One region of the Holdemania sp. 1001302B_160321_E10 genome, then DNA from elsewhere that is predicted to be linked to it. Evidence: predicted binding sites of a transcription regulator. Region 1 holds the regulator's gene; the other holds the start of a gene.

Region 1 (6,003 bases):
TCGTTGTTGTCAATCGCCGTGCGCAGCTCGTCGCGCAGCTTCTTGACTTCTTCCTTCTGCTGATCGGTGACATTCGCGTTTTCCGTATTCAGCGTTTCGTCGATCTGATTGATGAACGCTTCCGCGCGGTTCTTCAATTCGATTTCTTCTTTGCGCTTATCGTCTTCCGCCTTGTGATCTTCCGCCTCACGAACCATCCGGTCGATTTCTTCATCGCTTAATCCGGAAGAGTTGGAGATGGTGATCGACTGGGACTTGCCTGTGCCCTTGTCCTTCGCTGAAACGTGGACGATACCGTTGACGTCAATGTCAAAGGTAACTTCGATCTGCGGAACGCCGCGGCGGGCCGGTGCGATGCCGCCTAACTGGAAGTTGCCCAGCGTCTTGTTATCGTTGGCCATCGGACGTTCGCCCTGCAGGACATGGATATCAACCGCCGGCTGATTGTCCGCCGCTGTCGAGAAGACCTGGCTCTTGGAAGTCGGGATCGTTGTATTTCTTGGGATCAGCACGGTCATGACGCCGCCCAGCGTTTCGATACCTAAGCTTAACGGTGTAACGTCCAGCAGTAAGACGTCCTTGACGTCGCCGCTGATGACGCCGCCCTGGATCGCCGCGCCCAAGGCTACGACTTCATCCGGGTTGACGGAACGGTTTGGTTCCTTGCCTAATTCCTGACGGACAGCTTCCTGAACCGCCGGGATTCGGGTTGAGCCGCCGACTAACAGGACCTGATCAATATCGTTCTTGGTTAAGCCGGCATCCTTCAACGCCTGACGAACCGGAACAACCGTGCGGTCGACCAGCGATTTGGTCATCGCGTCAAACTGTGCGCGGGTCAGCGTCGCTTCAAAGTGCAGCGGTCCGGCTGCGCCGGCGCTGATGAACGGCAGGGAAATCTGTGTCTGAACCATACCGGACAGATCCTTCTTGGCCTTTTCCGCCGCTTCCTTCATTCTCTGCAGCGCCATCCGGTCCTGCTTCAGATCGATGCCGTTTTCTTTTCTGAACTGATCTGCCATCCAGTCGACGACCACGTTATCGAAATCATCGCCGCCTAAATGGTTGTCGCCTGCGGTTGCCAGAACTTCAAAGGTGCCGTCGGCCAGATCCAGAATCGAAACGTCGAACGTACCGCCGCCCAGGTCAAAGACGAGGACTTTCTGTTCCTTGTCAGTCTTGTCGATACCGAATGCCAGCGCTGCCGCTGTCGGTTCGTTGATGATCCGTTCCACTTCCAGGCCCGCGATCTTGCCGGCGTCTTTCGTTGCCTGACGCTGCGCGTCGTTGAAGTAAGCCGGAACGGTGATGACCGCCTTGTCGACCTTCTCGCCTAAATAGCTTTCCGCATAGTCCTTCATGTAGCCTAAGATCATCGCGGAAATTTCCTGCGGCGTGTATTCCTTGCCGTTGAGCTGGACTTTCTCATTCGTGCCCATTTTCCGCTTGATCGAAATAATCGAATCCTTGTTGGTGACGACCTGACGCTTCGCCGCGTCGCCGACAATCCGTTCGTTGTTCTTAAACGCGACGACGGACGGTGTGGTGCGGTTGCCTTCCGGGTTGGTGATTACTTTCGCTTCGTTGCCTTCCATGACGGCGACGCAGCTGTTGGTTGTACCTAAGTCAATACCGATAATTTTTCCCATAATTGAAATCCTCCTTATTTATTTACACGTTTTCACTTGTTTGCTTATTCGCTGACCTTGACCATCGCGGCGCGCAGAATCCGATCTTTTAACATGTAGCCCTTCTGCAGTACCTCGGTGACGTGGTTGGGCTCAACGCCCTCGACGGCTTCCATCATCAGAGCCTGATGGAAATTCGGATCAAATTCCTTGCCCTGCGCTTCGATCTCGCTCACGCCCTCTTTGGTCAGCGCGTGAATGAGCTGCTGATAAATCATTTCGACGCCTTTGCGGTAGCTTTCAGTTTCCGGTGTCGGCTCGATCGCCAGCGCCCGTTCCAGATTGTCCAGAACCGGCAGGATGTCGAGCGCGAAACTTTGAATCCGGTATTTCCGGGTTTGCTCAGCTTCCTGCTGAAGACGCCGCCGGGTATTCTCCGTATCCGCGTAGGCTTTCAGGTATTCGTTCTTCAATTTAACGTTTTCGCCTTCCAGCTCGCTGATCCGTGTCTTCAGTTCTTCAATTTCATTCTTCTTGGAGAAGAAGCCTTTCTTCTTCTCGTCTTTCTTGTCTTCCTTTTTTTCTTCCGGCTGCTCCGGCGCTTCTTCCGCGGCCGGCTCCGCCGTTTTTTCCTGCGGACTTGCCGTTTTTTCTTCGGTTTCGCCCGCTGCCTCCGCCGTTTCCGGCGCGGCGTTCAGCTCGTCTTTTTTCATTTCTTCCTGGTTATTCATGGCTGCCTCCTTTTCCGTATAAACTCTCGATCGACTGACTGACCAGTTCCAGCAGTGAAACAATCCGGTCGTAATCCATCCGGGATGGTCCGAAGACCATCAGCTGGCCTTCCTCGTCGGAACCGAGCTTGAACTTGCTGGTGACGACGGCCATGTCGTTGACCCACACCAGCTGCGCGTTTTCGTTCATCTTCAACGCCAGCTCCGGGTTGGCCGTGGTGCCGATCTGACGCCACAGGCTCGGGTTCTCCATCATCGCCATCAATTCCTTCAGCTTTTCAATGTCGGCAAATTCCGGCTGGTACAGCATGTTGTTCTGGCCGCTGAAATACACATTCTCGCTCGCGAACTTGACAAATGCGTTGACAAACGCCTGAAACAACATTTCATGCCGCTTGACATGCGCTGCCAGGATTGGTTTGATCGAATCCATTTTGTCCACGACGTCTTTGATCAAGGTGCCCTTCAATCGGTCGTTCAGAATCTGGCAGCAGGTTTGGATATCCTCTACTGACAGGTCGTCGTCGAACTGGAACGTCCGGTTTTCCGTATGCCCCAGATCGGTAATAAAGACTGCCACAGCACTTCGGTTGCTGATCGGGAACAGCTTGACATGCTCCAGCCGCTGCCGGCTCGCATCCGGTCCCAGCACGCCGGAAGTCAGGTCCGTCATCTGCGAAAGGATGTTGCAGCTCTCGCGGATGGCGTCGTCTAAATTCAGCGGCTTGCTGGCCAGCTGCTGGCGGACCGCCACTTCCAGCTGGTTGTCGACCCTGTGTTCCATCAGATGTTCGCAATAGAACTTGTAGCCTTTTGTGGAAGGCACGCGGCCGCTGGAGGTATGTGTTTTTTCCAGCAGTCCCATTTCTTCCAGGACCATCATGTCGTTGCGGATCGTTGCGCTGGAGTAAGGGAGCTGATACTTTTCCATCAGAGTCTTGGAACCGACCGGCTCGGCTGTCTGAACGAACTCGTCGACAATGGCCTTGAAGATTTCAATCCGCCTTGGTGTCAGCATCATCCCGCCTCCTTTAGCACTCTTTCCCGATGTCTGCTAACAGTATAATCCAGCTTGTTAGCACTGTCAAGTTAAAAGTGCTAATTTTTTCAAGTTTTCAAGCTTTTCGTAGTTCGTTTTTCAAGCTGCGGTTCATACACTTTACCAGGAGGCTTTTTGCCTATGAAAAAAGGAATGACAATCATCTTTTTCACGCTGCTGGCCGCGCTGCTTTATTATGGATCGGTAACCTATGAGGCATCCTGCCAGGCGTTAGCGATCTGGTTTGAAAAATTAGTGCCCTCGTTGTTTGCGGCGATGGTCGTAATCCGTATCCTCGACGGTCAGGGGCTGCTGGTGGCGCTCTCGCGGCGGCTGTTCGGATTTACCGAGCGCTTGTTCCACATCTCGCCGGACGCTTTTTCCTTAGTCTTCGCTTCCTTTTTTCTCGGCTCGCCCGCCGGACAGATCCTGATCGACGATTATGTGCGGGACGGCCGGCTTTCGCAAGCGGAGGGCCGGCGGCTGGCTTGCTGCGTTACGGTCAGCACGCCGTCGTTTATCTTGATCACCTGCGGTTCGGTCCTGCTGCAATCCTTTCAATATGGCTTGATGATCTGGCTGGCGGAATTCTTCGCCGTGATGCTGCTGCTGTTCTTTACGCGCAGTACACCCGTTGCCCTGCAATTGGATCCGCGCGGATCTGTCCCTTCCTTATTTGAGAATTTAAAAGACGCGGTTGTCCAGGCCGGCATCAGCTTATATTTCATCGGAGCGTATCTTTTGCTGACACTGGTGCTGCTGAATTTAGCGACGATGAAGCTGCCCTCCGCCTGGCGGCTGCCGATCCAATGTGTAACCGAGTTTTCGTTAGGCACCAACAATCTGGCGCTGCTGCCGCTGGCAGTACCCCTGAAAGCGTTGTTGATGACGCTGGTGCTGGGATTTGCCAGCTTCAGCGTGCATCTGCAGGTCCTCTCGCTCACGCCGCATCTTCACCTGACTTATCTGCGTTATCTCGGATACCGGCTGATGCAGACCGGCCTGGCCGGCGGCGTGTTCCTCTTTTTGATGATGCTGCAAAGACTGCGCGGCTGACCGGTGCTTATGTCGTTCCCCGGTTGTCTTAAGCCATAAAAAAACGCGGCGGATTCCGTTATTTTCGGAATCATCGCAGCGCTCTTTTAATTTCCGGCGTTCACTTTCAGCCTCTCGCTAGCTAAGAACGGACTGCACTCGCTTGACCTTTATTTCTAACTTTACCCTTATAAATAAGATCACTTAGAGAATTCTACTTTCTTCCGCAGACACTCTGCCTGCAGTCAGCGAAATTTTGGGCAGCAGTTTTCTCCGCCGCTATTCCCCGCCATTTTTCTTCTTCAGCGGATTCAGTTCTTCTTCAACTTCCTCGATGATGGCTTCCGGGATAAATTTCGACAGATCGCCGTTGTTCAGTGCGATTTCCTTGGACACGGACGAGGATAAGAAGGAATACCGCGGCCGGGCGACGAAGAACACCGTTTCAATCGTCTCATCCAGAAACATATTGGCCGTCGCCTGCTGCAGTTCATATTCATAGTCCATGACAGCCCGGATCCCGCGGATCAGCACCTGCGCACCGATCGACTTCGCAAATTCCACCGTCAGGCCATGGCCGACCACAACTTTGACATTCGGCAGATCGCGCGTAATCTCCTGCAGCATCCGCACGCGCTCCTCCTCGGTAAAGGCGTTGCGTTTGTTCGGATTCTTCATGATCGCGATGATCAGCTCGTCGAAGACCGACGATGCCCGTGTGATGATGTCCAGATGACCATAGGTCGGGGGATCGAACGATCCCGGATAACATGCTCGTTTCATAGTTCTGTTTCCTTTCGATAATAACTGATGCGGCTGATGCCGTAAGTTGCTTCCTTGACGCGGCGCAGCTGATGGTAGGCCTCGTCAAACTCGTCTTCCTTCAGACTCTCCAGAATCACCTGTCCGTGATCGCAGATCAGATTCAGCGCGTCAAGCTGCATCATGATCTTGTGCAGCTGCTGCTTCTGATAAGGCGGATCCAGATAAACCAAATCCAGTTGGACACCCATCCCCGCTAAGCGTCTTAACGCCGCGAAGCTGTCGCACTTCCACACGTCGCACTGCACTTCGACCTGAAGTGAAGCAATATTGGCTTTGATCACGGCTGCCGCGGCCGGACTGCGGTCGACAAAATAAACATGCTCGATGCCCCGCGACAGTGCCTCCAGTCCCATTGAGCCGCTGCCCGCAAACAGATCCAGCATAATGCCGCCGTCAAAATACGGACCAATCCGGCTGAACACCGCTTCCTTGACCTTATCCAGCGTCGGCCGGGTCTGGTCGCCTTTGGGCGCCTGAATCAGCCGGGAACGAAATTTTCCTGCAACAATTCGCATTTTTTTACTCCTTGTGTGTATAAAGGGCGGAAAACCCGGGCAAGATAGTAGTGCATCGAAAGATGCTATCCCCCAATCTTTGTTTCTCCTCTCCCTTTCTTTGGAATTCCCGAGTCGCTTCGGGAATTCTTTTCTTTCTTCTTTCAAAGCAATCGCGACATTCATTTTTAAATAGCCGCCGCTTTTCCTTCCTGCGTTTCCCTTCGCCGTTGATGCCGGCTGGCGTTTAA
Region 2 (6,003 bases), on a different contig from region 1:
GGCCATGCCGGTCGCTTCCTTCAATTCCCTGACAAGCTGCCAGGCGTTGAGAGCGTCCAGCAAATTGATATAGCCGGCCCGTCCATTTAAAACGGTAAAGGGCAGGTCACCTTCTTCAATATCAACGCTGGCTGGTTTCTGGTTGGGGTTGCATCCGTATTTCAGCTGATACTCTTTCATCTGTTCTCCTCCTTTTACGAAAAAAAGCCGCACTGCTGGTCCACAATGGCCCAGACGGTCGGCTCTGCTTAGCATTAACTTCCCTGTGGTCAATTCCACTTCCGTCAGTCGGTTAACTGTCTAAAAATTATCACGCTTCCGTCTTTGTGTCAAGCCTTCTTCCGTGAAGTTTTCCCCATTTTGAAAGGGAACTTTACAAATGGCCTGCCCAAAACTCACAGCCCGCTGCCGCCGCTTTGCGGCATATCGAGGAAATCGAAAATCGAGCTGGTGACCACCGCGCCGTATTGCTTCAGGAACGTCTCGCTGTCCATGCTGCGGTTGCGGCACAGCCAGTGATTGACCGTATAGCACAGACTGTTGCCGAAGTATCCGGCCAGCTCTTCCTCGCTCATCGTGCCTAACTGCTCCGGCCGGCCATAACGGCGGAACATCTCGGTAAACAGCTGCTGGACGTTTTCTTCAAACAAGTCTTCAAAGCTGTTCTGACCCGTGATCCGAAATGCGATCTGATAGAATTCGCGGTTTTCCACAAAGTTATCGAGCATCGCTTTGACAGCTTGAAGGAATTGCTTCTTTTCAATATACGGGAGTGCGGTTTCCACCGTATCCAGATAGATGATGTAGCTTAAAGCGGCGTACTTATCTTCGAAGTAATTGTAAAACGTCGCCCGGATGACGCCGGTTTTGTCACAGATTTGTTTAATCGTGATCTTCTCAAAACTTTTCTGCAGCATGAGTTCTTTCAGGCTTTCAGCCAGAAAACGTTTCATCATCCCCCGTTTTTCCATGCTCGTCCCCCCTACCGCAGATGCGTCAGCACCTGGAAAAGAATCTTGAGACTGATCAAAAAGAGAATGACGCTGCCCGCCGTGAAGATCGTCCGGCGATAGGCCAGCCCCAGCCGATAGCCGATCTGTTGTCCCAGCTCAACACAGACCAGCGTAACCAGCGTTGAAATCAGACATACCTGAATCGAGTCTGTCTGAAGCAGTGTCATACTCGTGCCCAGCAAGAACACGTCGACGCTGGTAAGCAACCCCAGGATCAGTACTTTTTTGTAGTTAAAGCTTTCGTCGTGACGTTCCTCGAAAGCTTTTTGACGAAATGCCTGAATCAGCAGGAAGCAGCCCAGCGCAAACAGGATCAGCGCGGCGATTACCTGATTGACATGCAGCACCAGCTGGCTCTTGATCAGAGAACCGGCCAGCGACCCCAGCACGATCATCAACAGACTGGATCCGGCGAAGATCAAACTGTTCATCAGCGAACGGCGATGTTCCTGAGGATTCATCATCGCGCCCCGCGCCATCATGACCACAAAGCAATCCAGCGACAAAGCCAGGCAGGTGACCAGAATTTCGAGTGTATTCACCTGATTCTCCCTCCTTTATTGTTTACAGACCCAGTATAGCCGAAGGGGAACAGGGATGCGATAGACAATCGTCAGATTCTGTCAATTCTTCCGGATTCCCAGCCTGCTTTTTAAAACGGCAGGCATGGCGGCGGATTAACTCAGACTTCAGCAAGACGGATATTTTCCATTCGCTGCAATCTTATGAAAATGGATTGCTTACTTCCAACAGCCGAAACGCCGGGTTTTGTCCCTGAATAGACAAAAGCGCAAAAAGAAAAAATCAGCGGCACTTGCGATCCGCTGATTCTAAGCCCGGGTTATTCAATCATAATGGTTTTCTTGTTTTCCACAGCCGGCGCATCCTTCTTCGGCAGAACGATCTTCAGCTCGCCGTTTTCATAGTGAGCTTTGATATCCTCCGGTGTCACCGCCTCGCCGACATAGAAGCTTCTGGAGCAGGAGCCCTGAACCCGCTCCTGGCGGATTACATTGCCCTGATCATCCTTTTCTTCCTTATTGGTATTGCGGATAGCGGAAACCGTCAGATAGCCGTCTTCCAAATCCATCTTAATGTCTTCCTTGCTGCAGCCTGGCAATTCAATGTCAAGCAGATAACTGCCGTCCTTCTCATGGATGTCACAGCGCATCGCCGTAATTGCGTTGCGGTGGAGCAGCGGTTCGTCAAACACGTCATCAAAGAAGTCGTCAAACATCATTCTCGGTAGTAATCTCATACATCACACCTCTTTCTGTTTTCAACTTATGCGATCCTGCCTGATCAGAACTCTGATTGCTCAGAGAAGTTATTCAATCGAAATGGTCTTTTTGGTCTGCATCGCCTGCGGATCCTTCTTCGGGACGAAGACCTTCAGTTCGCCATTCTCATAGCGGGCTTTAATATCCTCGACATTCATTTCCTCACCGATAAAGTAGGTCCGGGTGCAGCTGCCGCTGAAACGTTCCTGGCGAACGAGCTTGCCCTGTTCGCTTCGTTCTTCATTGGAAGCTGTGCGGGCGGCCGCAATCGTCAGATAACCGTCTTCCAGTTCCATTTTGATTTCTTCCTTTTTAAATCCAGGGAGTTCAATATCCAGAAGATAGCCATCTTCTCGCTCACGAATATCGGTTTTCATGACAGCCGGGACGTTATTCTTTCTGAAAAATGGATCCTTAAGAACCTCGTCGGCCAAGTTGTCCATCCAGGTGTTCGGTACAAATCTCATCTTGAATCGCCTCTTTCTATCTGTCTTATTCCTGGCTTCATTGGGTCTTTCCCAACTTGCAATTTTAGTATATCACAGTTTTTAGCACTGTCAATAGATAAGTGCTAATTTTCTTATTTTACTTTCACAAGTTCACAAAGTACGTCTTTCATAGAGCATCGCGATGATTTTGTCAATCCGGCGAATTCGTTGTTCCTCTGCACCTTGTTCAGCATAATTCATGATTCGTTCCCGCTGCCAGGGATCAAGCAGCTGAAAAAAATAACAAGCGCTTCGATTGGCCAGAAGGGCTTCCTGCAGGGCTTGAGGACAGCGCGTCAGGCATTCGCCGGCTTCCGGAGCCAGCCAGATTTCAACGGTGCCGCCGGCGGTGAGCGGCTGCAGGGAAAAAGCTTCCGCAGGGAGTTCCAGTGTCCAGAGACAGCCTTTTCTTTCCGCCTTTTGTTTGAATAACAGGGTTCCCAGCATGACGATCAGCGCCCCTTCCGGCATGGTCTCCGTCTTGATTTCAAGGTGCGGCTGCGGAACAGCGCGGACGATTCCTTCAATCTGCATCATGATTTCCTCCTGGCCTCTAGTATGCCTCGGCGGATTTAATTTATTTTTATTTTCCCGCCTTTCTGCGGCAGAACCGTCTGATCAGCGCTGTTCGATTTTGCCGGTTTTTGCGTAAGAGGACAGAGGATCCGGACGGCGGTTTCTCCGCTTTGTCTGAATTTTAATCCTGCTTTTGTCTTTTCCCGCGAAGAAACGCTTGAAAAAACGAAATAAAAACTGCCAGTCTTCTGCGTAGAAGTCCCTGACAGTTTTTAATCGGCCGCTTTTTTAACGGTCTTTGAGATTGGTTTGATAAAACGTCTTCAGCGAAGCGGTCAGCGGATCGTTTTTTCCTTTGCGCTCATGCCGCGTCAGCAGGGTCAGAAAGACAAGGCCGCCTAAGAAGCAGACGATCATATCTGTCATCGTATCATAAACGCCCTGGGTGTAGTGATTGATCGCGTCGATCTTCAGAAAGATCAGGCAGGCGAATTCAAAGCATTCCCACAGAAAGGCGATCATCATGTTGATCCCCTGAATCGACAGACATTTTAAAAGGTAATGGCGCCGCGAGTCTTCCGTCCATTGTTGTTTCAGCCAGCAATAAACCAGTGTGATCCCGGCGCAGATCAGAATGCCGGAGCTGAAATGCAGAACTTTGTCAAAGCAGGGAATGGCATAGCCGTTAAGCGTATTGCCGATAATCATCGCGACGGCGATGAACAGCTGCGTCCAGAACAACAAACCCCAGGCGTCTTTTAATTTCAACCCTTTGACCGCCAGCGGACCGATCAGCTGCACGCCCAGCGCCATCGCCAGATAGCCCAGCTTGGCGTAGAGGTGATGCTGCAGCTGAAAGATTGTGCTGATAATCATCAGCGCCGCCGAAGCGCCGTATAAAAAGATACATGCTTTTTTCATGATCAGACTCGCGACCTCCCTGTCTGCGTTATGCCGGCTGTTTTTTTAGCTTACCGGAATTGGAAATCCAAAGTTTTCAATGACTTTCACAACGCGGATCATGTCTATGCGCCGCGTCGGTATTTTATTAATATGCCCCGGTTTCCTGCCGTTCCGCTTCAAAACTTTTCTTTATCGTTTTTAAAGCGATCGGCACGAAGATCAGCGCGACGAGCAGCTCCGCCGCCGGATAACAGAACCAGACGGCGCCCAGGCCGCCCAGCTGGCCGAGTATCCAGGCCAGCGGAATGATGAATACCAGCTGGCGCAATAACGACATGACCAAGCTCATCATGCCTTTGCCTAACGCCTGGAACATCGTCGTCATGATGATGCTGCAGGCCGCCGGCAAGAAGCACAGCGCCAGCACCCGCAGCGCATAGCCGCCCAGCTGAAGCATCTGATCAGAGCCGTTGAACAGCTTCAGCAGCATCTCCGGCATCGTCCAGAACAGCACCGTGCCGACAAGCATGATCGCGACCGCCACGCCGAAAGAGAGCGCCAGCGTGCGGGTGAAGCGTTTTTCATCCGCCGCGCCGTAGTTGTAGCCCAGAATCGGCATGGCACCCTGGTTTAAGCCGAAAATCGGCATGAAGACAAACGACTGAAGCTTAAAATAGATGCCCAGAACCGCCACTGCCGTTGCAGAAAAGCTCATCAGAATGGCGTTCATCGCAGTCGTCGTCAGGGAACCGATCGCGTTCATGACAAACGTCGGAATCCCGACGCGGTAGATATCCTTGGCCGCCTGCATCTGCGGATGATGCCGCCATGGCGCGATATCGACCTCATGCGTGCCGACTTTCAAGACGATCAAGACGAAGATCATCGCCAGGATCTGACCGATAACCGTCGCCACCGCCGCGCCGGCCACGCCCATTTTCGGTACGCCGAAATAACCGAAGATGAAAATCGGATCAAGAATAATATTGGTAATCGCGCCGATCAGCTGCGAAATCATCGGCACGATCATGTTGCCGGTTGCCTGCAGCACGCGCGAACAGGTCATTTCAATCATGACGCCGACTGAGAATACCATGACGATCATCAAATACTGCGACCCCATCGCAAACACCGCGGCGTCCTGCGTAAACAGGCCGACAAACGGCTTGGCCAGAAACAGACCGACGAGCATGCACAGCGCCATGTTGATCAACGACAGCACGATTCCGGTATTCGCCGCAATATTCGCTTCCTCCCGGCGTTTCTCGCCTAACCGGCGGGCGATCAGCGCATTGGTGCCGACCCCGACGCCCAGCGCCAGCGCGATGATCAGCATCTGCAGCGGAAAGGCGATCGAAACCGCGACCAGCGCGTCTTCGCTGACCTGTGCGACGAAAATACTGTCGACAACGTTGTATAACGACTGAACCAACATCGAAAAGATCGCCGGCACCGACATGCTGAAAAGCAGCTTGCCGACCGGCATGGTCCCCATTTTATCGGAATTGAATTTACTCATAAAACCCCTGCTTTCTTAAATCAATAGTCTTATTCTAGTTGAATTGGGCTTATTCTACAAGTCTTATTTCAAAAGGATTTCGCCGGGAATGGGTGTTCCGGTTTTTCTTTTGTTTTATAGAACAAGCTTCGATCCCTAAAACGATGAAAACGGGAAGGATTGTTTGCGGCTTGAAATCATGATAAGATGAAAACCAAGAGGTGATCGCATGCGGCTGAAAGAAGATTTTCATCACACGATCGTGATCGAACGGTCGGAATTTATCTGTTATGTACGCAAATGTC

Evidence for each region. Region 1 encodes HrcA, which represses chaperone genes, less so after heat shock. Its sites were predicted from a motif close to TTTTAGCACTNNNNNNNNNNNAGTGCTAAAA; they were not measured.
Region 2: I2D94_RS03045 (Hsp20/alpha crystallin family protein) is a predicted target of HrcA. The motif match lies at 2,840-2,870, and genes of this name have one in related genera.

The regions. Positions count from the first base shown of each region.
Region 1 covers NZ_JADNEM010000012.1:15,885-21,887, reverse strand. Annotated here, with positions in the region: gene dnaK (molecular chaperone DnaK) at 1-1,649, opposite strand, end outside; gene grpE (nucleotide exchange factor GrpE) at 1,694-2,359, opposite strand; gene hrcA (heat-inducible transcriptional repressor HrcA) at 2,352-3,377, opposite strand; gene I2D94_RS08815 (hypothetical protein) at 3,540-4,454, shown strand; gene coaD (pantetheine-phosphate adenylyltransferase) at 4,713-5,216, opposite strand; gene rsmD (16S rRNA (guanine(966)-N(2))-methyltransferase RsmD) at 5,213-5,938, opposite strand.
Region 2 covers NZ_JADNEM010000003.1:180,204-186,206, reverse strand. Annotated here, with positions in the region: gene I2D94_RS03065 (phosphoribosylaminoimidazolecarboxamide formyltransferase) at 1-180, opposite strand, end outside; gene I2D94_RS03060 (TetR/AcrR family transcriptional regulator C-terminal domain-containing protein) at 396-971, opposite strand; gene I2D94_RS03055 (manganese efflux pump) at 983-1,555, opposite strand; gene I2D94_RS03050 (Hsp20/alpha crystallin family protein) at 1,855-2,271, opposite strand; gene I2D94_RS03045 (Hsp20/alpha crystallin family protein) at 2,341-2,760, opposite strand; gene I2D94_RS03040 (YdeI/OmpD-associated family protein) at 2,893-3,318, opposite strand; gene I2D94_RS03035 (hypothetical protein) at 3,586-4,218, opposite strand; gene I2D94_RS03030 (MATE family efflux transporter) at 4,346-5,719, opposite strand; gene I2D94_RS03025 (YigZ family protein) at 5,928-6,003, shown strand, end outside.